Regions from separate parts of the Bacillus sp. XB1 genome, predicted to be linked through region 1. Evidence: predicted binding sites of a transcription regulator. Region 1 holds the regulator's gene; each other region holds the start of a gene.
The links. The regulator LexA, encoded in region 1, represses DNA repair genes until DNA is damaged. The targets are predictions, from matches to a motif close to CGAACATATGTTCG.
Positions count from the first base shown of each region.

Region 2: addB (helicase-exonuclease AddAB subunit AddB) is a predicted target of LexA. The motif match lies at 3,537-3,550, and genes of this name have one in related genera.
Region 3: ACK1U5_RS07165 (YolD-like family protein) is a predicted target of LexA. The motif match lies at 5,239-5,252, and genes of this name have one in related genera.

Region 1 covers NZ_JBNRIL010000001.1:17,612-27,680, reverse strand. Annotated here, with positions in the region: gene tkt (transketolase) at 1-794, opposite strand, end outside; gene phnE (phosphonate ABC transporter, permease protein PhnE) at 1,090-1,893, opposite strand; gene phnE (phosphonate ABC transporter, permease protein PhnE) at 1,893-2,687, opposite strand; gene phnC (phosphonate ABC transporter ATP-binding protein) at 2,684-3,457, opposite strand; gene ACK1U5_RS00145 (phosphate/phosphite/phosphonate ABC transporter substrate-binding protein) at 3,541-4,479, opposite strand; gene ACK1U5_RS00140 (bifunctional metallophosphatase/5'-nucleotidase) at 4,665-6,248, shown strand; gene ACK1U5_RS00135 (DUF896 domain-containing protein) at 6,288-6,527, opposite strand; gene ACK1U5_RS00130 (YneB family resolvase-like protein) at 6,573-7,229, opposite strand; gene lexA (transcriptional repressor LexA) at 7,371-7,991, shown strand; gene ACK1U5_RS00120 (DUF4097 family beta strand repeat-containing protein) at 8,084-8,887, opposite strand; gene ACK1U5_RS00115 (DUF1700 domain-containing protein) at 8,888-9,430, opposite strand; gene ACK1U5_RS00110 (PadR family transcriptional regulator) at 9,423-9,746, opposite strand.
Region 2 covers NZ_JBNRIL010000001.1:2,501,814-2,511,882, reverse strand. Annotated here, with positions in the region: gene cspA (RNA chaperone/antiterminator CspA) at 1-108, shown strand, start outside; gene ACK1U5_RS12855 (hypothetical protein) at 306-509, opposite strand; gene ACK1U5_RS12850 (hypothetical protein) at 858-1,043, opposite strand; gene ACK1U5_RS12845 (competence protein ComK) at 1,328-1,909, shown strand; gene ACK1U5_RS12840 (TVP38/TMEM64 family protein) at 2,246-2,839, shown strand; gene lepB (signal peptidase I) at 2,896-3,459, shown strand; gene addB (helicase-exonuclease AddAB subunit AddB) at 3,576-7,091, shown strand; gene addA (helicase-exonuclease AddAB subunit AddA) at 7,088-10,069, shown strand, end outside.
Region 3 covers NZ_JBNRIL010000001.1:1,428,067-1,438,135, forward strand. Annotated here, with positions in the region: gene ACK1U5_RS07125 (transglycosylase domain-containing protein) at 1-869, opposite strand, end outside; gene ACK1U5_RS07130 (KTSC domain-containing protein) at 1,339-1,545, shown strand; gene ACK1U5_RS07135 (YqaE/Pmp3 family membrane protein) at 1,614-1,826, opposite strand; gene ACK1U5_RS07140 (DUF6944 family repetitive protein) at 1,941-2,594, opposite strand; gene ACK1U5_RS07145 (SDR family oxidoreductase) at 2,705-3,412, opposite strand; gene ACK1U5_RS07150 (hypothetical protein) at 3,555-3,755, opposite strand; gene ACK1U5_RS07155 (hypothetical protein) at 3,800-4,135, opposite strand; gene gerPF (spore germination protein GerPF) at 4,343-4,558, shown strand; gene ACK1U5_RS07165 (YolD-like family protein) at 4,767-5,102, opposite strand; gene ACK1U5_RS07170 (hypothetical protein) at 5,591-5,821, opposite strand; gene ACK1U5_RS07175 (hypothetical protein) at 6,071-6,289, opposite strand; gene ACK1U5_RS07180 (peptidylprolyl isomerase PrsA) at 6,693-7,544, opposite strand; gene ACK1U5_RS07185 (glycoside hydrolase family 25 protein) at 7,737-8,741, opposite strand; gene ACK1U5_RS07190 (hypothetical protein) at 9,403-9,597, shown strand.

The sequences.
Region 1 (10,069 bases):
GAACCATGTGAAGCTGATTTTCCTGATTTGTTTGGAGAACCGAAACCAATTGTCGTTCTTACTTCAATTAGCGTTGGGCGTTTTTCGTCAGCTTTCGCTTCTTCAATTGCTTTCGCGATTGCTTCAATATCGTTTCCATCCTCAACACGGATTACTTGCCATCCGTATGCTTTGTAACGATCTTCTACACTTTCAGAGAATGAACGATTTAAATCGCCATCTAATGAAATATCGTTTGAATCATAAAGCACAACAAGACGACCTAATTGTAAATGAGCAGCTAATGAAGATGCTTCAGCAGAAACGCCCTCCATTAAATCTCCATCACCACAAATAGCGTATGTATAATGATCTACTACACTATACGCATCACGGTTATATTTAGCAGCTAAATGTCTTTCAGCCATTGCCATACCTACAGCAGTTGCAATACCTTGTCCAAGTGGACCAGTCGTTGCATCTACACCAGCTGTATGACCGTACTCAGGATGTCCTGGAGTTTTGCTTCCCCATTGACGGAAGTTCTTTAAGTCATCCATTGTTACATCATAACCAGATAGGTGAAGTAGGCTGTATAATAACATTGAACCATGACCTGCAGATAATACGAAACGATCACGGTTAAACCACGTTGGGTTATTTGGATTGTGTTTCATAAATTGAGTCCATAATGTATAAGCCATTGGTGCTGCACCCATTGGCATTCCTGGGTGACCAGAGTTTGCTTTTTCAATCGCATCGATGGATAATGTGCGAATCGTGTTGATAGAAAGTTGTTCGATTGAATGTGACATGCTATTCTTCCCTTCGCTTATATTAGTAAACGTTTTATACATTTATATGATAGCTTCCCACGCAAGATTATACAACATGTATCGACAAATATGTTGATATTTTTTTGATTTTTTATAAAAAATTCAATGTTTCCGTGAATGTATGGGCATTCAATATGACATACTTTTTCATTATTTTTATTTTGAAAAGAAAGGGAATTATCTGCATATTTATACAAACTTCTTCTATACTTACTTTTTTTAATACGTTTTTAAAAACACAAAAAGCATCTAACTTCGGTGCTTTTCAAATAAGTTAAACAATCCGTTTCCGAATCGAACTTGAAATCCAATCAATTATAATTACCATTAAAATGATACCTAATAAAATAATACCAACACGAGACCAATTCCGTGAACTCAGCGCAAAAATTAAAGGTGTACCAATCCCTCCTGCTCCAATAACCCCTAAAATCGCAGCGGATCGTACATTAATTTCAAATCTGTATAACGTATACGATAGAAAATCCGGTAACACTTGTGGTAACACTGCATACCAAAGTATTTGAAAACGGTTTGCTCCTGTTGCTAGTAACGCTTCCGTCGGTCCTTTATCTATGTTTTCAATTCCTTCTGAATATAGTTTCCCTAACATTCCAATAGAATGTAATCCTAAGGCCAATACTCCTGCAAAAGAGCCTGGACCAACAGCTTTTATAAATAAAAGAGCCATAACTAATTCAGGAAACGTACGAACAAAACTAAGTACAAATTTCCCAGATCCTGAAGTTAATTTTCCACTACTCATATTCGTTGCCGCCCAAAAGGCAAACGGAACAGATAAAAATGCAGAAATAAATGTACCTAATATTGCAATTGCCAACGTATCAATTAATCCATGTAATAAATCTTCACCATCTGGCAAAGATACATACGACCAGTCTGGATTCAATATCCCTGTCATAATTGCTTTCGTGATTTCACCTGCTGTGTCCTTTATCCCCTCTAATGGTACTCCTGAAAAGGCCCATACATATACAACTGTAAGTGCTATTAAAATAATCCAGCGATATATACTCGGTTTCTTCGGTTTTGGCACAATCATCGTCGTTCTATTCATTATAGTTTCTCCCGTAACAATGTACTAATGTAGTCAATTAACAAAACAACAATAAGGGTATAAATAATTATAGAAGCAGTTTGTTTATATTGTAAAAATCCAAGTGTACGATCATAATATAGTCCAATACCACCTGCTCCTACTAAACCTAAAACAGCTGCTGCACGTACGTTCACCTCAAATGTATAAAGAACATAGGAGACAAAATGTGCTTTCACTTGCGGAATTACCCCATAAACAATCCATTGCACCTTATTAGCTCCTACCGCTGTCATCGCCTCTAACGGACCTGGATCAATTGATTCAATTGACTCATACAACAATTTCGCTACAAGTCCAATTGAAAAAAAAGTAAGAGCCAAAATACCTGGAAGTGGCCCAATTCCAAAAATCGCTACGAAAATTGCCGCTAATAATAAATCTGGTATCGTTCGTATCAAATTTAAAATCATTCGAGCTAGACTGTATAAAAATGTGTTAGTAAACACATTACTTGCTGCAAACAGTGCAAGTGGAATAGCTAAAATCGCTCCTAAGGTCGTCCCAATAATCGCCATACGTATTGTATCTAACATCGCTGTTGTAATAACTTGAAAATAACTCCAATCTGGCGGCACCATTTCTTTTAACAAATCCATCATATTAGGAAAACCAACTACTAGCTTTGAAAATGATGCGTCGACCTGTATACTACTTCCCCACAACAGTAAAATGACTAGAATAAACGTTAACATATGTTTTAACTTACTCGGCGGCTTCGGTATCGATTTCGAATATATCGTTACGTCACTCATTTAACTGCCACCTCTAACAATTCATTTTTCTGTGCTACATCTCCATAAATTTCAGCAAATTTTTCATCTGTCGCCTCTTCTACTGAACCATCAAAAACAATTTCTCCTGCATGTAATCCAATAATACGTGTCGCATATTGCCTAGCTAAATCAATAGAATGCAAATTCACAATTGTTGTAATTCCAAAATCTTCATTGATTTTTTTCAAATCATTTAATACTTGCTTTGTCGTAAGTGGATCTAACGATGCAACAGGCTCATCTGCCAATATGATTTTTGCTTCTTGTGCCAATGCTCTAGCTATTGATACACGTTGCTGTTGTCCTCCTGATAATTCATCAGCACGTGCATATGCTTTTTCTAAAATATTCACTCTTTTTAACGCTTGAAATGCGAGCTCCACATCTTCTTTCGGAAACAAACCTAACGTTGTACGTAATGTGGAATGATATCCAATACGACCAGCTAATACATTTTTTAATACTGTTGATCGCTTTACAAGATTAAAACTTTGGAAGATCATACCGATATCCCGGCGCATACGCCTTAATTCTTTTCCTTTCGCAGCAGTAATAGACTCACCTTCAATAATGATTTCTCCTTCGGTAATCTCATGAAGACGATTTACGGATCTGAGAAGTGTAGATTTTCCAGCTCCAGACAGCCCTACCATTACAACAAACTCACCTTTTTGAATTTTCAAGTTTATATTATTCAATCCTTTTGTACCATTTGGATACACTTTGGAGACATTTCGAAACTCTATCACACATCTTACCTACCTTCTATGTATTCAAAACGGCAAACTAACTGAAAACATCCCCTTTCAGCTAGCTGCCATTTCCATATGTATTATTGCGTTTTTACTTTCTTCCCATATTCACGAACGATATCAAATTTACTATCATCAGATTTAACATATCCTTCATGTGAATATACTTCTTTAATGATTTTGTGACCTTCCTCATTCTTTCCAATTTCAATGAAAGCATCTTGTAATTTCTTGCTCCACTCTGCTTCTAAATCAGATCGTACAGAAATTGTATCGTTCGGAATTTTCTCAGTAAATTTCACTATTTTCGTTTGATCAAATATATTCGGATAATCTTTTTTTACAATATTACGAGCATCTTGGAATACAACAGCCGCATCTACGTCACCATTTAAAAGAGCAATAAGCGACTGATCGTGACCTTTTAATGTAACAGGTTTCACATCTTTTAACGGATCAATTCCCTCTTTTAATAGAACAGCTGCAGGCCATACATACCCTGCTGATGATGTTACATCTTGATAACCAATCTTTTTACCTTTTAAATCTTTTACACTATTTATATTAGAGTCTTTTTTAACAACAAACTCAGATTTATAAAAGTCTACTAAATCCTTTGTAGGGGCTCCCGTTTCATCATCTACTCCAAAACGTTGTGCTTGTAAAATTACATTTGCAGCCTTCTTTTCATGTGCTAATACGTACGCTGTTGGCGGTAAAAATCCTACATCTACTTGTTTAGATGCCATCGCTTCTACAATTGTATTGTAGTTCGTTGAAATACTAACTTTTACTGGAATATTTAACTTATCACTTAATAGCTTCTCAAGCGGTTTTGCCTTCGCCTCTAACGTATCCGCATTTTGAGAAGGAACAAATTGAACATTTAAAGTCTTCGGTACATATCCTTTTTTCGTATCTTCATTTTTACTTGCACTTGACTCTTTCGTCCCGCAGCCACTTAATAATCCCGCTGCTAGTACAACTGTTGTGCTCATTGCAAAAACTTTTTTCAACATATTAATGCCTCCATTTTTCATTGTTATAAAATAACCTTTCATAAACATGAAGAAATATATCACATATTTTTACAAATAATTGATTATTTACAGAATCTTTACACATTCTATACACTCACATTAAAATTCTCTTCACATATTTGATATGATGAATTGGAAGATAACAATAGAAAAGGTGAGTCATATTGGAACAAAATCAAACTGTAACTTTAAACATCTTATTAACAAGCGATATACATGGCACTGTTTATCCTATTCACTACCAAGATAACTCCCCAGCAGAACTTGGTTTAGCTAAAATTTCTACTCTTATAAAAAAAGAACGTTCCAAAAATAGAAACGTTCTTTTAATTGATAATGGCGACTTTATTCAAGGCACACCATTTACTTATCATTATGTTACATACGAAAAAAACAAAAAAAACCCAATGTCCTTATTAGCGAATTACTTACAGTATGACGCTGCAATTATCGGCAATCATGAATTTAATTACGGGATGGATATATTAAATAATGCTGTGACTACTGCGAACTTCCCGTACCTATCAGCAAACATTTTAGATAAAAACAGTAAAAAACCTTATTTCGGGAAACCATATGTAATAAAACATATTGAATCAAATATAAAAATTGCTATTTTAGGGGTGACAACGCATTACATTCCCAATTGGGAACAACCCCATCACATTAAAGATTTACTATTTGAAGATGCATTAAAGACTACAAAAGAATGGGTTTCTTATATTCGCGAACATGAGAAACCAGATTTACTAGTCGTAGCGTATCACGGGGGAGTTGAACGAGATTTACAAACCGGGGTACCGACTGAAGTGTTAACAGGAGAAAACCAAGGATATGCAATGTGCCATGAAATTGAAGGCATAGATATCTTATTAACAGGCCACCAACACCGGGAAATTTCTCACACAATGGCTAACGGTGTAACAATTTTACAGACCGGATGCAATGGACACTCATTTGGAAAAGTAAAAGTAACATTCGAAAAAACGAAACATAAATGGGTGAAAAAAGAGAGTTCTTCTGAATTATTATCTGTACAAGGATTTGAGGCGGACCAAGATGTACTTTCATTGGTAGCCGATTACGAAGAGAAAACACAAAAGTGGCTTGATCAACCTATTGGAATCATTCAAGGGGGCATGCAAATTTCAGATGCTATGCAAACTCGTTTGCATGATCATCCTTTTATAGAATTCATAAATAAAATACAGATGAATATAGCTAATGTATCAATTTCTTGTACAAGTTTGTTCCATAATACATCTCCAGGTTTCCCGGAACATGTAACAATGCGCGATATCGTTTCTAATTATATTTATCCAAACACATTAAAAGTAATTAAAATAACTGGAGCAGATATAAAAAATGCTCTTGAACTCTCTGCTTCTTATTTCACATTAAAAACAGATGGATCAATCACCGTAAGTCCTACCTACATAGAACCAAAGCCACAACATTATAATTATGATATGTGGGAAGGGATTTCATACGTATTAAACATTTCAAAACCAATTGGTGAAAGAGTAGAATCTTTACAGCATAACAGTGCTCCTCTTAATATGAATGAAGAATATGACGTTGTAATGAATAATTATCGTGCAAGTGGCGGGGGAAATTTCTTTATGTTTCAAAACAAACCAGTAGTAAAAGATATACCCACAGATATGTCTGAACTTATCGCTAATTATATATTGGAACATAAAACGATAGAAGCAACAGTTAATAACAACTGGAAAGTTATTAAATAACGATTTTTACAAATAAAAAAGATGGGCTTCGCCCATCTTTTAATTTAATTTTGCATTATCTTGCTTTTTTAAAGCTTTTAATTTCGTCGGTGTAACATCTGTACCTTCTTCGTTAACAACTTTAATACCTTTAAGTTCGTTTAACATATTTTGACGAAACCCTTTTAAATATTGTTCACGTAGCGATTGACGCTCACGTTGCTCTTCTTCAGTTAAACCTTCAGCTTTTGCTTTTTTCGCTAAGAAGTTAATGCGTTCAACGAGTTCGTGATTAATCATCTCGAATCCCCCTTCTAATCAAAACTGATTATTATCATACAATAGTTACTCTTCTTTATCAAGCAATTGCTTCGTATACTCTACATATCTACGATGTACAGTCGCCTTTGAAACATTATGACCAAATCCACGTAATGTTGCTGCAATTTCTTCAAACGTGAGTTCACTTTTTCGCAAACGTACAATTTCCTCAATTGGCACTTCTTTTTTCTCTCTTCCTACACTTAAATGACGATTTTTTAAATTTTTTTCTGGACGATAACCTTTTTCTACTGCACGTTGCATACCTCGTTTAATTTTCATATTATGAATCTTTCTTTGATATTCTTCAACAATACCAATAATATCTAATACCATCGAATCAGAATCCGACAATTGTAATTCACCGTTATGTGTATGCGTATATACTTTTATGCCTTCTTTATGTAAACAATGCATTAACGCGATCTTCGCATTTCCTCTACCAAGACGCGTTTCATCTTGTATAAGTAACACATCAATTTGTTCGTCTCGAATTGTATCCAACACCTCTAATATACCGTCACGTTCAATTGTATATCCACTAGCCTGCTCTTCAATCACCTTAGTAACATTCATTTGATAGCGCTCAGCTAAATGCAATAATTCATCTTTTTGACGTAATAATGATGTTTCTTGCGCTTCTTTCGTTGTACTCACACGTGCATAAATAATTGCATTCATTTTGAACCCCTCTTTCTCCCTATTATTTCCCTATAGTGTAACATAAATCCGCCATTTGTTCGAACTTATGTTTGTAGAATGTTTTTTCACATGTTATACTTATTAATAAGAAAAATGAAAGAAAACGAGGTGTTAGAAAACATGGAAAAGTTAACGAAACGCCAGCAAGACATTCTCGACTTTATTAAGCTAAAAGTACAAGAAAAAGGATATCCACCTTCCGTACGTGAAATTGGTCAAGCAGTCGGCCTCGCTTCTAGTTCTACAGTGCACGGACATTTATCACGATTAGAAGAAAAAGGATACATTCGACGCGATCCAACAAAACCACGTGCCATTGAAATTTTAGGTGAAGACCGAATGGATACGGAAACACAATCTGTTATTCAAGTTCCAATTGTCGGAAAAGTTACTGCTGGTTTACCAATTACAGCGGTCGAAAGCGTAGAGGAACATTTCCCACTTCCAGCTAGTATTGTTGCTGGAGCAGACCAAGTGTTCATGTTACGTATTTCTGGAGATAGTATGATTGAAGCTGGTATTTTCGATGGAGATTTAGTTGTTGTTCGCCAACAACAGTCTGCATATAATGGTGAAATTGTAGTCGCTTTAACAGAAGATAATGAAGCAACTGTTAAACGTTTCTATAAAGAAAAAGACCATTTCCGTTTACAACCAGAAAATTCTTCATTAGAACCTATCATTTTAAAACAAGTGTCAGTTATCGGGAAAGTAATTGGCGTATATCGTGATTTACATTAAAAAATAATAAAAAGAAGATAATTACCTTATTTATATACGGTAATTATCTTCTTTTTTGTATTTTGATAGATTTCCATGCATTCTATTTCTTATTAACGAGTTTTAATCGTCACATCTCCAGCAGCCGTTTTACCACTAATCTTTTTACTACCATTTCCAATTGTTACGTTTTTATTTTCTTCATTAAAAATTGTTACATCTCCGGCAGCACTTTGCCCAGTAATTACCGCATCTTGTGGTTTTTCCGATAAAGTAATATCTATATCTCCCGCAGTTGAACTTGCTTCTAGATTATACTTAGAATCATGATCTTGAATATTTATTTCCCCACTTGTTGTTTTTGCGGTCACTTTCCCTAATACCTTCTTAAAATTCACCTCACCAGCTTTTGTCGATCCCTCCACATTCTTAGCCGTTATTTGTTTCAACTCTACTTCTCCAGCAAGTGTTCTAACACTTACGCTATCACTTTTCACATCACTCATTTCGATTTGTCCAGCAGATGAATTTACTTTTACATCTTGGTAAGAGCGTTCGGGCACAAGGAGAGTCAATTTAGACGTTTGAAACCTAAAATCGTAAAAAGAAAAATCAAATGAAGCACCTTTTTCTCTTTCCCCAATAACTTTTAATGTGTCACCATCTTCTGCGATACGAATCTCTTGTTTACGTACATCTCCTGATTGCTTGATATAAAAAGAAGAGTCAGGAGATTTTTGGACAATAATATCCCCGGCATCTAACTTAACTTCTATATTTTTTAATGTTTCGTTTTTAATTACATTTTCTTTATCGCCTTTTTTAGCAGTTTGTACTGCTTTTTCATATGTTTGGGAAATTCCTATTACTCCAATAATGATACAAGCAATAGCGATTAAAAATAGTTTTTTCATCATTTACTCTCCTTTTATCATTTTGAAGTTCCATATTACATATCGTACACACAATCTCTTAAACCACTTTGTACTATAAAAAGCGATAATACATAACAATAAACCTACTCCAACAAACGTTATACTAACGAAAAGATCCAACCATATAAAAGTACCCATAAATACTTTTCCAATAACGAAAAATGGTGTTACTACACTAGCAATACCACCGATCCAAAAAGAAAATATAAAAGCAATAATTGCGACTAACGGTCCTAACACAATAATAAAATTAAACAAACTAAGTCCAATCGCTGCCATAACAGCTCTTGTCACATTTGAAGTCGATGGATTTTTTTTCATTTCATCGAAGCGATACATCGCAAGTAATTCTTTCGCTATTACTTTCGGAGAACCAAGGCCTTGTATTATTTCTGATTCAGTTTTCCCCTCTTCTAGTCCAAACTGAAAGTGCTCTTCATAATCCAATAAAATATCTTGCCTCTCTGCCTCTGGTAACTTTCTAAGATAACTTGATAATTCTTTAAGAAACCCTTCTTTACTCATCCCATTCCACCCCTTCAATAATTTCTTGTACCCCTTTCGCAAAATCACACCATTCTGTTACTAACAAATGAAATTGCGTCTCCCCTTGCTCTGTTAATTGATAATATTTACGAGGTGGCCCTTCCGTAGATTCCTTTAAATACGTTTGAAAATACCCTTCTTTCGTCAAACGACGTAATAAAGGGTATACTGACCCTTCCGATATTAAAAATTTATTAGAAATTTGCTGAACAAGTTCATAACCGTAACTATCTTTACGTTTTACAAGTGCTAATACACAAAGTTCAAGCACACCTTTTTTAAACTGAACGTTCAAGTGCCATCCTCCTTTCCTATCTTAGTACTGTTCAATGCACAGTACCTATCTTATCCATAATATACCACTCGGTATTGTTTATTGCAAGGTACTAAGCTATATTTATTGCCTAAATTTAGAAAATGAATAAACGAACTCCTGAATAAGAACGTATTATCACTAAACATCATTCAAGGTTTCATTTTATTTACATTAATATTGGAATTCATTCACTCTTTCCTCTTGAAGAATCAAACATAACCGTATTCACTATAGATTAATGAGAAAAAGCCCCAATACTTAGCGGTATTAGGGCTTTTTCTCATTAGTATATATTAGTCGAA
Region 2 (10,069 bases), 2.5 Mb from region 1:
GCAATCGAAACTGACGGTTTCAAATCTTTAGAAGAAGGTCAAAAAGTTAGCTTCGAAATCGAAGACGGTAACCGTGGACCTCAAGCTAAAAACGTAATCAAACTATAATTTTATAGTTGATGATGGAAAAAAGGATGGCTAATGCCATCCTTTTTTTGTTGTGGAGAAAGTTTTTTTAGAGCCTGTTTTTATATCTAAATCTCTTTTTCGATGTTACAACTGGTAAAAAATTATCTGGAATGCGTATTAGTTTCTGTAGAAGAATTAGTTCAGCAAGAGCATTTGCTGCGTATGATAGTAAATAACTATAAATTTGTATTCTCTGTTGAAATGGGGAAATATTTTCCAGATAGACCTTGAGTAACATCTTTTTTGTTAGCGTTGTTGTTGGAATTTTGTACGTTTTGAGATGATGTTTCTAACAGTTGTTCTTGTTCCTTACTAGGGGTATTCAGAGCATCTGAGGGAATGCTATTAACCTGCTGATTTAATGGATTTTCTTTATCCATAGTATACAACTCCTTTTTAGAATTCGATAAAAAGCAATGTAATTATAAATAGCTACTTATATATATTGTGTTTTTGAATGACATTATATACAAAACTTATATTACAAAGTTAACTAATTAACGAATTGTTAGTGATGGATAAAGATGTGCAAATTTGAATTTTTTAATAAAAATTAAAAGCGGATAACAAGTACAAATACTCTTTCTCATATTTTATATAAGGATCATATTACAAATCAAAAAAGATGTAGAGAACCTTGGAAGAAAATATAGTCGTTTTTTAGGGGGAAGAAGAATAAATAAAATGATACTACGAATGTAAAAAGGCATTCCATAAAGGAAGGCCTTTTATTGTTCTTGCCCTGATTTTTTCTTCTCACGTTTTTTACATTCTGGACATTTTGATTTACGAAACGGTTTGGCAAAGAATAGCAGAATGAAAAATAAACCGAATATAATACTAGCTGAGTTTTTCACGATAATGACGCTACTATTTTTCATTTGAATCGATGGTTGGATCTCTTTTTCTTCCATAGTGGCCCTCCATATATTGGATTTACATTTTAATTATAGCAAAGTTAGTTGTTGTAATGATGTGAAATGAGGAATGGATAATAAATATTTATAGGTAGTATAAATGCTGTTTTTATAACTTTAAAATTAATTAATTTCTATATTGTGATTTTATTGTTTAACAAATGTTTGATAAATGATAAAAAATTGTAAAAAAGCGGAACTTGTAAGCTATTTCCTTTTCATAGATGCTAAAATTATATATGCAGCTGCTAATATAAATGGAAAAAAGGAGATAATGGAGTATGGAAAGTAAAGTGGAACGCTATGTCGAAAATTATGTTGTAACGAAAAATACGATGGCCTTACTTCCTGTTATTCTAAGTGAAAAGAAAATTGTTACGCGAGTCGTTGAAATGAATGATTCTTTTTTCGTATTTCAAAAACCTCTAGATATTATAGAAAGAAGTTGCCGCAAGCATGGCTCTAGTTTCTTAGGCAGAAAAGAAGGAACGAAAGAGTTAACTCATATTACACATAAAGCACCGATTGCGATTAGTCCAGCAGATCAACTTTATTTTTTCCCTACCTATTCTTACTCTAGAAAAGAGTGCGCTTGGTTGTCTCATTTTTATATTGAAAGTAATAAAGAATTAGAAGATGGAAATCTTATTATTAGATTTATAAATGGCTTTGCTGTGAAATTAGAAATATCAAAAACTAGTTTTGAAAATCAACAAAATCGTACAGCGAAATTACGTACTGAATATGAAGATCGTAGGAAAAAACAAGGGAATCCTTGTTTTAAAGAGGTCGATAAAAAAGAGGAATCAACATTAAGACCCGCTTATGAGAAGGTGTATTTTGTGAAGGAAGGCGAAGTGTGAAAGGATGGGGGAATCCCCATTCTTTTTTTGTTTGTCAGTCAGTCTTTGTAGATAAGGCGATATATTAGAAAAAACGAGTTGTAATTGATATATTTAGAAAATCACCAGTATAATTTCATTTACCGATAAAAACCGAAAAACAATCTAAATAACAAAACGAACGACACGTCCTGTCGAATATTGATAGATTATCATAGCTAAATAATGAAGGAATTCTTATGAAAGATATGGAAACTTTAATAAATACATCTCCGTATGTCGTATCTACCATTTCCTCTTTCATATAAGCAATGATACAGTAGGGATAGTATTTAGAGTAAAGGGGTAAAGTGTAGAATGGATTTTCAGACAATCAAAGAGTATTTTTCACCAGAAAATATGGATCATATTGTTGAGAGTTATAAAGCGTTCGGACCACTTCTTGGTATTGGTTTACCGATGATAGAGGCGTTGATTCCAGCATTACCGCTTATTGTATTTGTACTGGCGAATGCTGTTGCATTTGGCTTTTGGCTCGGTTTTCTTTATTCATGGCTTGGATCAGTAATGGGTGCATTACTTGTCTTTTTCATCATCCGCCATTTTGGTCGCAGTCGTTTCTTTTCGTTTGTAAATAAGCATGAGAGAGTACGAAAAGCAATGGGGTGGGTTGAAAGGAAAGGATTCGCACCGATTTTTGTTATATTTTGTTTTCCGTTTACACCGTCAGCGCTCATAAATGTTGTCGCTGGTTTATCCCGAATTAGTGTAAAACAGTTTGGTCTAGCGTTAGCATTCGGAAAACTTGTGATGATTTTTATTTTAACGTATATCGGTCATGATTTAATGTCATTTATTCATAATCCAGTGAAATCAGTTATTGTAGCGATTGGTATTTTTATTTTATGGTATGTCGGTAAGAAAATCGAAGTAAAGTTAGAACTACATTAAGAATAGTCTTCTTTGTAAAGGAAAGCTTCAGTATTAAAGGATAAGGGGAGAAGCAGATGAAGAAAACTTTGAAAAAAGAAGGCATAGAGTGGATACGAACAATTTTAATTGGTGTATTATTAGCTGTATTTTTTCGAACGTTTTTCTTTTCAACGTATGTTGTAGAGGGGAAGTCAATGATGCCGACATTGCAAGATGGCAATATGCTAGTTGTAAATAAGGTGAGTTATCAAGTTGGGGACTTGAACAGATTTGACGTTGTGGTATTTCATGCGAATAAAAAAGAGGACTATGTAAAGCGGGTTATCGGTTTACCTGGAGATCATATTGAATATAAGCAGGATAAGTTATATATAAACGGTCAATTTATTGATGAGCCGTATTTAGAGAAGTATAAGAAAGAGATAAATGGAAGGCAACTAACAGGCGACTTTACATTAGAAGAGTTAACGAAAGAAAAGCTGGTGCCACCCGGGTTTATTTTTGTAGTAGGTGATAACCGGCTCGGGAGCTGGGATAGTAGACACTTTGGCTTTGTAAAAGCTGATACAGTTGTCGGTAAAGTTGATTTGCGATATTGGCCAATTCAAGAGGTGCAAACGAATTTTTCAAAAGGTTGATATAATGAAGTAGAAGTATAGAAAAGACAAACAACTCAGTTTGTCTTTTTTCGTGTACTATAATACAATTATAGTAGCAAACTAACGTTCGTTATGTAAGTGAAAGGTGGGGTTACATGTCACTTCGATTTGTGATTGGTAGAGCGGGAAGTGGAAAAAGTACACTTTGTTTACGCGAAGTGCAAGAAGAGTTAAAACAACGCCCGAGAGGGAAAACAATATTATATCTTGTGCCAGAACAGATGACATTCCAGACGCAGCAGGCGTTAATTGGAAGTGAGGATGTAAGAGGTTCTATTCGGGCACAAGTTTTTAGTTTTTCACGATTAGCGTGGAAGGTACTACAAGAAGTTGGCGGAGCGAGTCGTCTTCATATTGATGAAGCGGGTGTACATATGTTACTCCGTAAAATTGTAGAGTCTCGTAAAGATGGATTATCGGTGTTCCAAAAAGCAGCGGAGCAAAACGGTTTCTTTGAACATCTTGGCAGTATGATTGCAGAGTTTAAACGTTACAATGTAACGCCATCTAACGTATATGAAATGTGGCAACAATTAGATGCGCATAGTAGCAGTGCCGAACAAAAGTTACTAGCGAATAAAGTGTATGATTTACAGCTATTATACGATGATTTTGAACGTGCTTTAATCGGAAAATATTTAGATTCAGAAGACTACCTACAATTGCTAGTGGAAAAGCTTCCGCAGTCTGAATATGTAAATGGTGCGGAAATTTATATAGATGGATTTCATTCATTCTCCCCGCAAGAGTTAGAGATTGTAAGACAGCTTATGATTTGCGGAGCGAGAGTTACGATCACGTTAACGATAGATGAAAAAACGTTAGCGCAGCCAGTAAATGAACTTGATTTATTTTATGAAACGACGTTAACGTATGAAAAAATCAAACAAGTAGCGCGTGAAGAGAAAATAGAAATTGAAAAAACAATTCCACTTATGGAACAGCCGCGTTTTCATTCTCCGGCATTAGCACATTTAGAAGCTCATTATGAAGCGCGTCCGAATGAAAAATTTAACGGTGAAGCGAGTGTAACGATTAGTACAGCTGCGAATTTACGAGCAGAGGTAGAAGGTGTTGCGCGTGAAATTCGTAAACTTGTGGCGGAGGAAAACTATCGTTACCGAGATATTGCGGTTCTTCTTCGTAATGGGGAAAGTTATTACGATGTGATGCGAACGTTATTTACAGATTACAATATCCCGCACTTCATCGATGAAAAGCGTCCGATGTCACACCACCCATTAGTAGAATGTATTCGTTCTGCACTCGAGATTATTAGTGGGAATTGGCGTTATGATGCGGTGTTCCGCTGCGTGAAAACAGAGCTTTTATATCCATTAGACGTAAGAAAAGAAACGATGCGTGAAGAAATGGATGAATTTGAAAATTACTGTTTAGCGTACGGTGTACAAGGAAAGAGGTGGACTTCAGAGGATCCATGGATGTATCGCCGTTATCGTTCTCTTGATGATACGAACGGGATGATCACAGATAGTGAACGTGAAATGGAAGAGAAAATAAATAGGTTACGTGACGTTGTAAGAACACCTGTTATTCGCATGCAAAAAAGGTTAAAGCGTGCAGGAACAGTTATGCAAATGTGTGAAGCAGTCTACTTATTTCTAGAAGAGCTGGATGTTCCGAAAAAACTAGAAGAATTACGTATACGTGCAGAAGAAAGTGGAGATTTCTTATTTGCGACAGATCATGAACAAGTATGGGAAGAAGTAATGAGCCTTCTTGATACGTTTGTAGAGATGCTTGGTGAAGAGAAAATGTCTCTTTCTATGTTTACGGACGTTATGTCGACAGGTCTTGAGGCACTTCAATTTGCTAACATTCCGCCGTCATTAGACCAAGTGTTAATTGCTAATATTGATCACTCCAGGTTATCTGACGTGAAAGCAACGTTTATTATAGGTGTAAATGAGGGTGTTATTCCAGCAGCACCTATGGACGAAGGTATGCTTTCTGATGAAGAAAGAGAAGTTCTTGGTGCAGCAGGGATTGAATTAGCGCCAACGACGAGACAAACTTTGTTAGAAGAACAGTTCGTTATGTATCAAATGGTAACGAGAGCATCTGAGAAGTTATATATTTCATGCCCGCTTGCAGATGAAGAAGGAAAGACGTTACTTGCGTCTAGCTTTATTAAGAAAATAAAAAGAATGTTCCCTAATGTGAAAGATTCATTTATTACGAATGACGTAAACGATTTATCACGTTCAGAACAAATTTCATACGTAGCAACGCCAGAAGTAACGTTATCTTACGTTATGCAGCAACTACAAACGTGGAAGCGATACGGATTTGAAGGGAATTTAGACTTTTGGTGGGACGTATATAATTTCTACGTAACTTCAGATGAATGGAAACAAAAAAGTAGCCGCGTCTTATCAAGTTTATTCTATCGAAATCGTGCGAAGAAACTAAATACAGCAGTAAGTAGAGATTTATACGGAGATATAATTAAAGGAAGCGTCTCTCGTATGGAACTATTTAACCGTTGTGCATACGCTCATTTTGCGCAGCACGGTTTATCGCTTAGAGAGCGTGATATTTTCAAGCTTGATGCGCCGGACATCGGCGAATTATTCCATGCGGCATTAAAGAAAATTGCGGACAAGCTATTGCGTGAAAACCGTACTTGGGCGGATTTATCCATAAAAGAGTGTGAGCATCTTTCTGTTTTAGTAATAGAAGAAATCGCACCGTTATTACAACGACAAATTTTATTAAGTTCAAACCGTCATTTCTATTTAAAACAAAAACTACAACAAATCATTTTCCGTACGTCAATCATTCTTCGTGAACATGCGAAGTCAAGCGGATTCGTACCAGTTGATTTAGAAGTGCCGTTCGGTATGGGTGGTACAGGCTCACTTCCGCCGATGGAATTCTCATTACCAAATGGTGTGAAGATGGAAGTTGTCGGCCGTATTGACCGTGTTGATAAGGCAGAAGATGAAAACGGGACGTTCTTACGTATTATTGATTATAAATCAAGTTCAAAAGCGTTAGATTTAACGGAAGTGTATTACGGATTAGCACTTCAAATGTTAACGTATTTAGATGTTGTTACTTCGAATGCGCAGACGTGGATGAAAAAAGGTCACGCAGCATCACCAGCTGGTGTATTGTATTTCCATATTCATAACCCAATCGTTGAGATGAAAGGTGACGCATCTGAAGCTGAAATTGAAAAAGAAATTTTAAAGAAATTTAAAATGAAAGGACTCGTATTAGGAGATGCTGACGTTGTTCGTTTAATGGATAACAAACTTTCAACAGGAAGTTCAGATATTATTTCTGCTGGCCTGAAAAAAGACGGTAGCTTTAGTGCGCGTTCAAGTATTGCAAGTGAGCAAGAGTTTAATGTACTGCAAAAATATGTACACCATACGTTTGAAAATATCGGAAAAGATATTACAGAAGGTGTTATCGATATTGCTCCTTATAAAATGGGAAATAAAGCAGCATGTACGTTCTGTAACTTCAAATCTGTTTGTCAATTTGATGAGTCACTTGAAGATAATCAGTTCCGATCGTTAAAAGATATGAAAGATAGCGAAGCGATGGAGAAAATAAGAGAGGAGGTTGGCGGAGAATGATAGAAAATTGGCCTAAAAAACCAGAAGATAGTCAATGGACAGATGACCAGTGGAAAGCTGTTGTAGCGAACGGGCGTGATATTTTAGTTGCGGCTGCAGCTGGATCAGGTAAAACAGCAGTATTAGTTGAACGTATTATTAAAAAGATTATTAATGAAGAGAATCCAGTCGATGTCGACCGCCTGCTCGTTGTAACATTTACGAATGCAGCGGCGCAAGAGATGAAAAACCGAATCGGGGAAGCGTTAGAAAAGGTATTAATTGATGAACCAGGCTCTCAACACGTAAGAAAGCAGCTGAGCCTATTAAATAAAGCTTCCATTTCAACAATTCACTCATTCTGTTTACAAGTAATTAGAGGATATTACTACATGCTTGATGTTGATCCTCGTTTCCGTATTGCTAATCAAACAGAAAATGAATTGTTAAAAGAAGAAGTGCTAGATGACATATTAGAAGAAGAGTACGGAATCGAAGATAATACAATCTTCTTTGAACTTGTTGATCGTTATACGAGTGACCGTAGTGATGATGACTTACAACGTATGATTTTAGCGCTTCATACAGAGTCAAGAGCGCATCCAAATCCGGAAAAATGGCTTGATAAATTAGTAGAAGCATATGACGTAGAAGGAAAGACAATTGAAGATTTAGTATATGCTTCTTATTTATTAGAAGATGTGAAATTCCAGCTTGAAACAGCGGAACAGCATATTCGTAAGGCAACTGAACTCGCAATGCTTCCTGACGGTCCAGCGCCTCGCATTGAAACCCTGCAAGCAGATCTAGCTTTACTTGGAACGCTATCATCAGCTGCTCATGAGTCGTGGGCAAGTTTGTATGAAGCGATGCAAAACGTATCGTGGCAAACGTTAAAGCGTATTAAGAAAAGTGATTACAATGAAGATGTTGTAAAACAAGTAGACTCTCTTCGTAATAAAGCGAAAGATGAAGTGAAGAAATTACAAGAAGAGTTATTTAGCCGAAAACCTGAAAGTTTCTTACGAGATTTTCAAGATATGCACCCAGTATTAGAAAAGCTTGTTCAACTTGTAAAAGTATTTACAGAGCGTTTCCAAGCGATGAAGCGAGATAAAGGAATGGTCGATTTCACAGATTTAGAGCATTTTTGTTTACAAATTTTAAGTGAACAAAGTGAAAATGGTGAAATGAATCCGTCAGCAGTTGCGCTCCAATATCGTAATAAATTTGCTGAAGTATTAGTCGATGAATATCAAGATACGAACTTTGTACAGGAATCTATTATTAAATTCGTAACGAAAGATTCTGAGAGTGAAGGAAACTTGTTTATGGTTGGTGACGTAAAACAGTCGATTTATCGTTTCCGACTAGCCGAACCAGGACTATTCCTAGGAAAATATAAACGCTTCACACAAGAAGGATTGGGCGGTGGAATGAAGATCGACTTAGCGAAAAACTTCCGTAGTCGTCATGAAGTACTAGCAGGTACGAACTTTATCTTCAAACAAATTATGGGTGAAGAAGTCGGAGAAATCGACTACGATGCAGACGCTGAATTAAAGTTAGGTGCTACCTATCCAGAAGGTGAAGATGTAGCGGCAGAACTACTGTGCATTCAGCAAACGGAAGAAGAAGTAATAGACGGTGAAGAAGGTGCAGAAGTCGAAAAAGCACAGCTTGAAGCTCGTCTTATGGCGCAGCGCATTAAAGCGATGGTTGATTCAGGTTATGAAGTGTATGACCGTAAAAATGATAGTATGCGCCCAGTACAATACCGCGACTTCGTTATTTTACTTCGCTCCATGCCGTGGGCCCCGCAAATTATGGAAGAGTTAAAATTACAAGGAATTCCAGTGTACGCTGACCTTGCGACTGGTTACTTTGAAGCGACGGAAGTAACTATTATGATGAACGTATTCCGCGTTATTGATAATCCGATGCAAGATATTCCGCTTGCAGCTGTACTTCGTTCTCCAATCGTTGGATTGAGCGATGAAGAACTTGCAACGCTTCGTGCTCATGGAAAGAAAGGCTCGTTTTATGAAGTAATGAGCTCATTCTTAAAAGGGGCACCACTTGAAGAGGAGCAAGAACTTCATGATAAATTAGAGTGGTTTTATAACTTACTGCAAGGATGGCGTGAATTTGCACGTCAACAATCACTTTCTGATTTAATTTGGAAAGTGTACGGTGAGACAGGTTATTACGACTTCGTTGGCGGTTTACCAGCTGGAAAGCAAAGGCAGGCAAACTTACGCGTACTATATGACCGCGCAAGACAATACGAAGCAACATCATTTAGAGGATTATTCCGCTTCTTACGTTTTATTGAACGTATTTTAGAACGCGGTGATGACATGGGTACGGCGAGGGCCCTCGGTGAACAAGAAGACGTTGTTCGCATTATGACGATTCATAAAAGTAAAGGGTTAGAGTTCCCGGTTGTATTTGTAGCTGGGCTCGGTCGTCGTTTTAATACACAAGACTTAATGAAACGTTTCTTATTGCATAAAGATTTCGGTTTCGGTTCGCAATTTATTGATCCGCGTAAACGAATTAAATATACGACATTATCACAGCTTGCGATTAAGCGTAAAATGAAAATGGAATTAATTGCGGAAGAAATGCGCGTATTATACGTAGCTTTAACGCGTGCAAAAGAGAAGTTAATTTTAATCGGAACAGTTAAGGATGCAAATAAGGAAATGGAAAAATGGCTCGATGCGAGGGAACATAGTGAATGGTTATTACCAGATCATATACGTGCCGGGGCGTCTTGTTATTTAGACTGGATTGCACCTTCATTATATAGACACCGTGATAGTGAAATGCTTCTTGAATTAGGACAAGGAAGTATTCCAGATGAAATTTACGGGTATGACACTAGCTGGAAAGTAGAAGTTGTGGATGGTAACACGCTACTTGCACCAGAGCCAGTTCAAGAAGAGAAACAAGAATTGTTAGAAGCGCTTCGTGAGAAAAAGGCTGTGCCGTTA
Region 3 (10,069 bases), 1.4 Mb from region 1:
TGTAGTTGAGCTGCAGGCTTGAGTCCCTTTTCTACGTCAACTTTTATTGCTTCTTCCATTTCCTGTTTTGTTATATATCCATGTCGATTCATTAAGTTTAGAACAACATTTCTTCTTTCTGTTGCTTTTTGAACATTTTCTTTTTTCGTTGGATCATAGTTATTCGGTGCTTTCGGTAAACCTGCAAGCATCGCAACTTCTGGTAATGTTAAGTCCTTCAATTCTTTACCATAGTAGTTTTGTGCTGCTGTTGCGATACCATATGAACGATTACCTAAGTTAATTTTATTTAAGTACATCTCTAATATTTCATGTTTTGAATACTGTTGTTCTAGCTTATAAGCTAAATATATTTCTTGCGCCTTACGCTTTGGTGTTTTATCCATAGATAAGAAGTAGTTTTTAATAACTTGCTGCGTTATCGTACTTCCACCTTGAGAGCCATAATCTCCTTTAAGACTCACTAAAACAGCACGGGCAGTACCTTTAAAGTCTACTCCGCTATGCTCATAAAAACGTGAATCTTCTGTCGCTAAAAATGCATTTTCTACTAATTTAGGTATTTGATCATACGTAACATTCGTCCTTTTTTCTTTTCCATATTCATATACCAAATCCCCGTTTTTATCATAAATTTTTGAGGATAACGGATTAACAAGTTTTGCTTTTTCCAGTTTTGGTGCGTCCTTAATCATTACGAAAAAGGTAGCAACCCCCGCCACTAAACCTACAATACCAAGTAATAAACAAGTAATTAAAAACTTGCGGAAAAATGATGTTTTACCTTTTGGTTTTTGTGTTTTAGAAGCTGGCTGTTTTTTCTTTTTAACTTGTCGTCGCTCCTCGCGAGAACGATAATTTTCTGACATGTTACTTTCTCCTGCCTTTCAATTCTCCCGTTGATTTAATTAAAAATATTGAGGTCACTTTCGTAAATACGTTTAGGCAAGAAAGTGTACTGACCTGGAGCATTCAATATTTTCCTAATTCACAGATTACAAATTTTAGAATGGCTCTTATACATACTATTTTCACTTCTAATTTTCTAATAATGCTGCCCCTTTTAGCATAATAATGAAAGAAGTGAATTTTTATTACCTCGTATAAATAATATACCTTTTTTTCAAATGGTCAATATTTTCTTATTAATAAATCAAAGGTGAAATAAAAATAGCATATCGATATGAACTTCGTGTGAACTTACTTATAATTACGTATAACCAATATTAAATATATTGAATATAGGTATAATACCTCTTTAATTATAAAGATTTCAACACCACAATACCGTTACCTACAAAGAATTATTAAAAATGAAAAATAAGGAGTTGCATAATAATGAAGCTATCTCCGGTTACCTCAAAAAATATAGTTGCTGTTGGTTATAATCCTTTTTCTATGATTTTGCGAATCCAATTAAAGCATGGTATGTATGATTTCTTTAATGTACCAGAAAGCATTTATACCGGCCTATTACATGCACAATCTAAAAGTTATTATCATAATACTTACATTAAAAATTCTTTCCGCCACACAAAAATTTAAACTTAACACCCACTAAAAAAAGAAAGGAGGTTAATCCTCCTTTCTTTTAAAAACATTTGGCAGATGAATTATCTTCGATTTCTCTTATTAATTTCATCATATGCTTGAATTTGTTTTTTCAAACGCTGATCAGCTTTTTTATCATGCACTACAAGAATTGCGTGTATAACTCCTGGAACCCAAAATATTAATGTTAATATGAAATTTATGATTGCCTGAATTGGTTTTCCACAAAATAATACAGCAACAGGTGGAAGAAAAATTGCTAATAAATACATCATCCCTTGAAAACTCCTTATTTTGTATTTTATATATCACTTTTCAAAATATACGCAAAAAAACCTACTACCATTTTAATCTTAACCTGCCTCTAAAATCAATGTATCTCCTTCTATTTATATAAGTATTTCAGACTTTTCATTGTTTTCTAGCCTATTTTCTTCCTCTATTGCAGTTATTCCAATTGCGGAAATTAACGTTCCTATCGCTTGTATCCAAATACCAATGAGTGCAATGATTCTCTCATCCTTCTTATCAAAAATACTATCTTTATTTTCTTTCTCATCTTTCAATACATTTAAAACACCTTGATACGCTTGTAATCCAGCTCCTAAACTTTGCATGGAGTTACCCAGTATAATAATTTTCTGTAATACATTTATATCCACCAAAGCTGCTTCTACTCCTAAAAAAGCACCAATCGATTGTAAACTGTTCCCTGTAATGATAAGATAATCATTTTCTTTCAATTGTTCATTTATATTAAAATATATTCCTATTACATTTGATATATTTCCTAATGCTAATAACTCAATTCCTATTTGATCAAGTAATTTACTTTGATTCTCTCTTTTTTCTTCCCCATCATCATAATTGCTCGCAATGATTTGTAATATATACCCGAGGGCTTGTAATGAGCTTCCTACAATAACAAGTTCCGATTCAACTTTCTCTTCTCCAATAAATCCTCTTGTCGTTCCAATAGCAGCTGTAAGATTCCCCCCTACTTGAAACCATGCCCCTGTCACTTTTAAACTGCTTGGATTCATTTTTATCACCTATTCAAATATTTTCTAAAGCTTTCAAAACAAACAAATCTCACCCTTAATCTTTTATTTTATTTTTCAGATGTAATTTTGTGAATGATATAATGTGTTTTTTATACGCATGCTGGGCATGTCAATGAATCTCCATTTTTATCTATTGTTATATTCAATATATATTCAATCGCTTTATGTGACCAAGTTTCAGGTGTAGGCGATTCATATATATATTGTGGCGCACATGACTTCAGCATTGGAGTACTAATACTCCCTCCAGGATCTAAAGCAACTACAGCCATGCCATGGGGTAATTCCAGGGCCATAGATTTAGTGATACCTTCAATTGCAAATTTCGAGGCACAATATGGCGCAAGCTCAGCTTCACCTTCTCTCCCCCAACTAGAACTCATATTAATGATAATTCCTTCTTTCCTAGCTACCATTGCGGGAACAAACGCTCTTATTACATTTACTACACCATTCACGTTTACATTCATTACATTTTCGAATTCTTGAGCCGTAATTTTCCAAAGTTGTGCATTTTGATTTACAATCGATGCATTATTTATTATCAGATCGGGAGCCATATGTCTATTAAGTATATAATTTGCCCAATCGTTAACTTGCTGAGAATCTGAAACATCAATTACTTGGAAATCATGTATTTTACTGTACTGTTTTTTTAGTTCTTCAATTTTATTTTTTGAACGTCCACAACCATATATGTTCCACCCTAATTCATGAAATCGATCAACCATCGCACGTCCTAACCCTTGTGTCACGCCTGTAATAATTACAGATTTACTAATTTCTTTTCGCTTCATTTCTCTCATCCTCCTTCCCTATATCTTACTCTCTTCATTTTTATTCAGCGATTTACTATAGTATCAACTCAACTCATACTTTAGTAATGGTTTTGATATTGCATACATAAGCAAAAAAAGTAACCATCATGGTTACTTTTTGCTATATATCTAAAAATTCATTGTTTATTTCATTATTGTTTTTACATTTCAACTTCTCTTTTCCACATTTCTCACACTGGTAAATATAAACTACACCTAATATACCTTTTTTAAAATCCTCATTATCCTGCATCTTAATAAAAATATATTTATGTTTACAATGCGATTCACCCAAATAATTTTTAAACCACTTTTTCAACACAACACATTCCACCTTTATGATAGAACCTTTATTTAGCTGCTTTATTACATACTTTTATTTAAATGTTCAATCTCATCTTGCAATTTTTTAAATTGCTCAAAATGCATGGTAATAGATTGGCTACTACCATAATCAACATTTTGTTTCACTAATATAACACCCGTGTCATGAAAAAGCGCTTCAAGTTCTTTCCTAATAGACACTTTCGCAATATGAGCTGTTTTAATTGCAGATAAAATTGCAATTTCATTAAACTTTAATTTTATTTCATTTGGACAAAATGCGTCTTCAACTAATATAACTTCATTACTATAAATTAATGCAACAAGATTACTTGATTTGGCATCTGTTAAATCAACTTTTTTCATAATATCTTTCATTACATTTTGCCTCCTTTATTTTCATATATATCAATTATACAAATTTTTTTAAAAAATTACTCAACTTTATTATATTAATTTTAACACACTTTTATTGAAATCCACGCTCCAAACGTTTTACTATTCCACAATTTTTATTGTATGAACCATCTGGACTATAACTCCATATAGTAATGTTAACAACTTATTATAAAGCAGGTGAAAATTATGCCATCAGTTGTAGGAAATTTAGTTGTACAAAATAGCAATGGATCATTTAACTTAGGTGATTTCTACAACGTATCTCCGAAAGAAAATACGAAAGCTTATAATGGTTCCGGCGCATCAAACGTTGGTTTTGTTGTTAATACTTTTAGCGGTGTTAGCGCGACCAATACATTTGATTCTGACCTTGCAGATCAAAACCAAGTGGGTACAGCCTAATCTTATGTTCAACTTTCTGTATAGAAAATTTTAATTTGTCTATACTATAATCAGGCTGTTTGACAGCTCTTGTTGATTTTGGAGTACCCTATCTTTTTCTCCCTTTCCCTGGGGCTCAGCAGCTAGCACGAAGCTAGCTGCTTTTTCATGTATTATTTGTCTCATAAATCAGAAATAAAAGAAGCTGCCATTTAATATTCAGCTTCTTTTACGTTATTTCAATAATATCCATAGCGTTAAATACGTAAGTTTTATAAAAGGCGTCTGTACAAATTACAATTTGTTTTACCGGATTGATATGTACAACAGTCATGTAGCTTGTTAGTATGTAACCATCTTCAAAATATGTTACCAATATTTCTTTCTCAGACAATAATGACGTTAATAATTTATCAGAAATTCTCTCTTTTGCTTCATTTGTTAAAAGCGGTTTTTGTACTTTTAATTTCTCTCCAATAATCTTTCTCATATTTAAAAGTTGTTCGGACATTACTGTAAACGGAACCCACTCTCTTTCTTCTTTTTGTATCTTTACATCGTTCATTTTTTATCTCCTTGATCATTTATACATTTATTTAGCCATACTATCCCTTAGTTATTTTTAATACTCACTAAACTCGGATTTACTTCTAAACTATAATTAGGTTACTTCTTAAAAGAACATTCGTTCCTATTATACACGAACTTACGTTCTTTTGAGAAGAGCCATACTTATTATTTCTTAACAAAAAACATAATTTTATTTATCTCCATACTTTTTTCCTTTATCAAATAAACTTCTCATTTCTTATATAACATGCATATAACAACTAAAAGGCGACTTCACCCAAAGTGAAATCGCCTTTTTCTAAAAAATATTTCAAAGCTTATTTTTCTATCCTAACTAATGTTCTTTCTGGAATACATAATTCATCTATATTAAAATGATTTATTTTTAAGTTCAATTCCCCTACTCGTTCCTTATCTTCATCACCAACCCAACAACTAAATAATTCGAAATAGTCTCTATCTTCCAAATAACCTTCCATAAAGTTAAAAGTTTTTCTTTCGCTTCTTTTTTTCCTTTACATTTTGCCACTCGACAAGTTCAATTCCCCAACTAGTTGAAACCTCATATGTGTAATTTGTTTGGAATTGATAATCTTGTACAATTTCAAGCATACTTTCATCTGAAAAACACGGTCCAAAAACAATTAGATTATTAGAATCCGGATCCGTTAACGGAATTTCTACATTACAGCCTATGTAACTTGCTAAACTCATTTTATACTCCTCCAGTATTCGTATAAAAAATACTTCATAGTATATTTATTTACTTAAATATAAAATCCCTGCCTAAACGAAAAAGTTTTAAATTTTTATCGTTTATTAACCATCTATAACTGAAAACATATACTATGATGAACGAACTCACAAAGCATAAGAAAAGAGAGCATTTACAACACTCTCTTTTCTTACATACTCCATGGAACTTTACAAAACTGAATCAATGATTTTTATTATTATATTTTATTACATATACTTAGGTTGTACTATTATATGTAACTCTCTCTCTGTATCCGCTTTTTTCGGATGACGAAAATAATTAAGTTCGTACTTTAACACTTTATACTCAACCATCCCGATTTTAATCCCTTTCGTTTCTTTTAATATAGCTAATAAATCACTTACATTTTCATCATATGACTCAAAAATTTTCGCGCCGCCCTCTCCTTGAAAGATTACTTTCATATATTCTCCACCACCTTAATTTATTGATGTGGTAAATGACGCGTTTAAAACGATTCATTCTTTATCCTAAAATTTTCATATAAAAAAGAACATCCTTTCCAATCGAATGCTCAGCTTTTTACTAATTATCCATGTTAAATATTTATTCAAAGACATTATATGTATTATTTTTTAAATTATGTTCGATATCCATTATTAAAGAGTAAATATATGTAATAAACTTGCATAATGAAAACCGTAGAATATCCACTTTCGTTGAAATAATTATAATCCATAATTTTCCATTGTAATTCTTAATATTTAAATGTAATATTGTATTGTCTTACTATCTATTTATAACTCACACACTAATTAGAAAAGGGAACTCTATATGAGTTCCCTTTTCTAATTATGATTACAGTCATTATTTCTTTTCTAGAAATTTAAATGTATCTTTAAATTCTTTATTATTCACTTTAATATCAGCATCTTTCAATAAATCATTGACTACTTGTTGTTTCCATTTACCTGTCGTATCTTGTAGTCTTTGTTGTTCTATATCTTTACGAATTTTATCCTTTACTTCATCAAATGGCTTCAATTCTTTTTTATCCGTCACTTTAATAATATGGTAACCGTAAGTTGTTTTAACCGGCTCACTTACTTGGCCTGCATCTAATTTATACGCAGCTTCCTCAAATTCTTTCACTGTTTGTCCAGGGGCAAAACCAGATATTTCCCCGCCCTGTTCCTTTGAACCAGTATCTTCTGAATACTGTTTTGCTAAGGCAGCAAAATCTTCACCATTATTTACTTTCTCCTTTATTTCTTTAGCCGTTTTTTCATCTTTCACTAAAATGTGACTTACTTTCATTTCTGGTTTATAGTTATCTTTCACATCTTTATCTGTAACTGTTGCTTTAATTGCTTTCTCAAATGCAATTTCTGGCTTCATTTTTTCTTTTAATTCATCTTCATTTTTCAACCCAAGTTGTTCTAAAGTCGATTTAAAGTTTTCACCCATTTTATCTTTTGCTTCTTCTACTTTCTTTTTTGCTTCCTCATCTGAAACTTTATATTTATCTAGCAATGCCTTACTTAACATCATTTGATATAAAGTACTTTCTCCATATTGTTGTCGTAATTCTTTACTTAATTCTTTCTCTGTAACATTTCCTACTTTTGATGTTACTACGTTGTCTGAGGAACCACATGCAGATAATGCTAGCATCATGCATGAAATAATTGTTCCAATAAATATTTTCTTCTTTTTCAATTCAAATACCTCACTTTTATCATTATGCAAATTAACTATACACAGTCATTGTGAAAACAGTGTGTTTTCTACATGTAATTCATTTCATATGAGTTGACTATGTATCATGTATTTTCATTTTTAAATATAAAGAGCCTTCTTACTATGCATAGTAAGAAGGCTCTTTATATAATTCTCAAAAAAATATAGCTTCTATAGTTGCTTAATAATTACATGTTTTTCAGGTATCCAACTATTCTGTCCGATATCTACCGCATTTCCCACTCTACCCCACACTCGAAAAGATGTCGATCCATCTATGTTTCCTTTATAATTCATACATTCAGGCTCTTCATAATAATTTACTCCGTAACCGACAGGATATTTTGAAGTTGCATAAAACCATTTCACATTAAAATGGTTTAAATATACCCACTGCTTATCGTTCCCTAAACAAATCATATCTTGCTCACCGCCTCCCCAATAACCTGCTAAGATTAAATATGGAATTTTTTGAGTGAGTGTACCTGTAAATTGAGGATTCATGGGGTTTTCATATAAATTTATTCCATATCCATCAGGATATTTCGAAACTGCAATACCAATGCCATTCGGTTGCTGTGTATACACTATGTTAGATTGATTTGCTTTGTTCGAATTTATAAACCAAGAAAGTGACTTATTTCCTACTAATCGATTCAGATCACATTTCCCAATCCCAGGAACATTCCCTGAATCCGTATATTGCCACATATCGCATGGATATGCTGGCTTATTCCCTCCATAACGAGGGATCCATACGAAATCAACTTCAATATTACGTGCTCCAAATGATAGATACGTGTGATGCCCTACATATAATCCTACTTTTCCCGCACCTAAACGGCGTAATTCATCAATAAATGCCTGTGTCCCACCTTGCATATCTACCATCGTTTGAACTTCTACGTCCGCTACCCAAAACTTAGCAGATTGATCACCACGATTCCAAAAATCTTGTGCCTCTTTCTTTGCATCAGCAATAGATATAAAACGGCAAAAAGCATAATTACCGAATGGGATACTATGCTTTTTCATTTCACTAACATAATTTTGATACATAAAATCCACCGTATTAGAGCCATCTTGAACTCTAGCAATCACTAAATCTAGCTGAGATGCTGCAATATCCCAATTGATAGTTCCATTCCATTTTGAAATGTCTACAATATACCCCATACATTCCAACTCCTTTTGAATGTCCTATTCATAGCTAGTTTTATTGTAAGCCTCAGCTCTCTAAAACTAGCTATCTATAATATAAGTAAAAAGAATCTTTACTGTTTTTCAAAATATATTCTCTTTCAGAAATATTTCTATTAGCTTTAACATGTATGTCACAAAAAATATTCTCATATTCGAAATATACCTTACTATTTGTTATGTAGTCTCATCCTATCAATTTAGGTATTGAACATTTTTATAGATATTAGAAAAAATCCTCTTATATTATTAACTTAAAACTTCCAGTATCAATTCCCTTTCAGTTAATAAAAATCACTACTCATTTTCTATATATTATTAAGTCAAATGTTGAATTTTTTAATTCATTAAAATATGTGATCCACGGTGGCGAAAGCTGAGCTTGTACATTTTCTTCCAATATTTTATACTACCTCCTTATACCATTCTTACTAACATAATATGTAACAAACTAAAAAATGCATTAGTTATATTAATTAAACATTTTATTTCATATTCTCAATTTCCCCTTTACATCTTTAAGCACTTTTACTACTATGAAATTCTTTATTATAAGCAAATCCACTGAAATTTCATATTATACTAATACGACTCTATATCCTTTAAATTATAATACTCAATATTAGGAGCTGATTTCATGGAAAAAAAACCTATCGTGTTCAAAATCCCACCAAATTCAAAACTAAAAGTTACATTTTTCGGTCCTTGTAACGAAGTAATTACAAATGTGTCTATAATTAATCAACTATGCGCCCCCAAATGTCAAACTATCACGCAATATCCAGACTTTAAGAAATATGTAACTGAAGTACGATCGTTATCCCGTTGTTAGTCCGCATAATGCACGATTTTCACAACTTTGTTACCTAAAATAACTGAGAAAGAAAATAACTGCATTCCTAGACTAAAATTACTCATTTTATGATATTCCATTGATAATTCATTGATTTTTTACACGTTTTTATTAAAAGAACATATATTATCGTATGGAGATTATCCACTCATAAAACCTATCTTTCTTTGGAGCGTACTTATTATGTATGCTCTTTTTTTATATAACCGTCCCCCTTCTAAATTGACCAACAATATATTAAAATTCTTTATATACTCAAGGAGGTCAAATATGTTCAAGCTGCATCCGATACTACTCATCTTAGGATTGATTTTGTTTTTATATAGTGTAATCGCCTTTATGTTATTCTTTTCAGTGTATTAGCATTACCTATACAAAGCTGTGTTCAATATGTAATTTCTATATAGTAAAGAAAAAACGTAATGATACGATCTTTTATGTATTCCGTCTT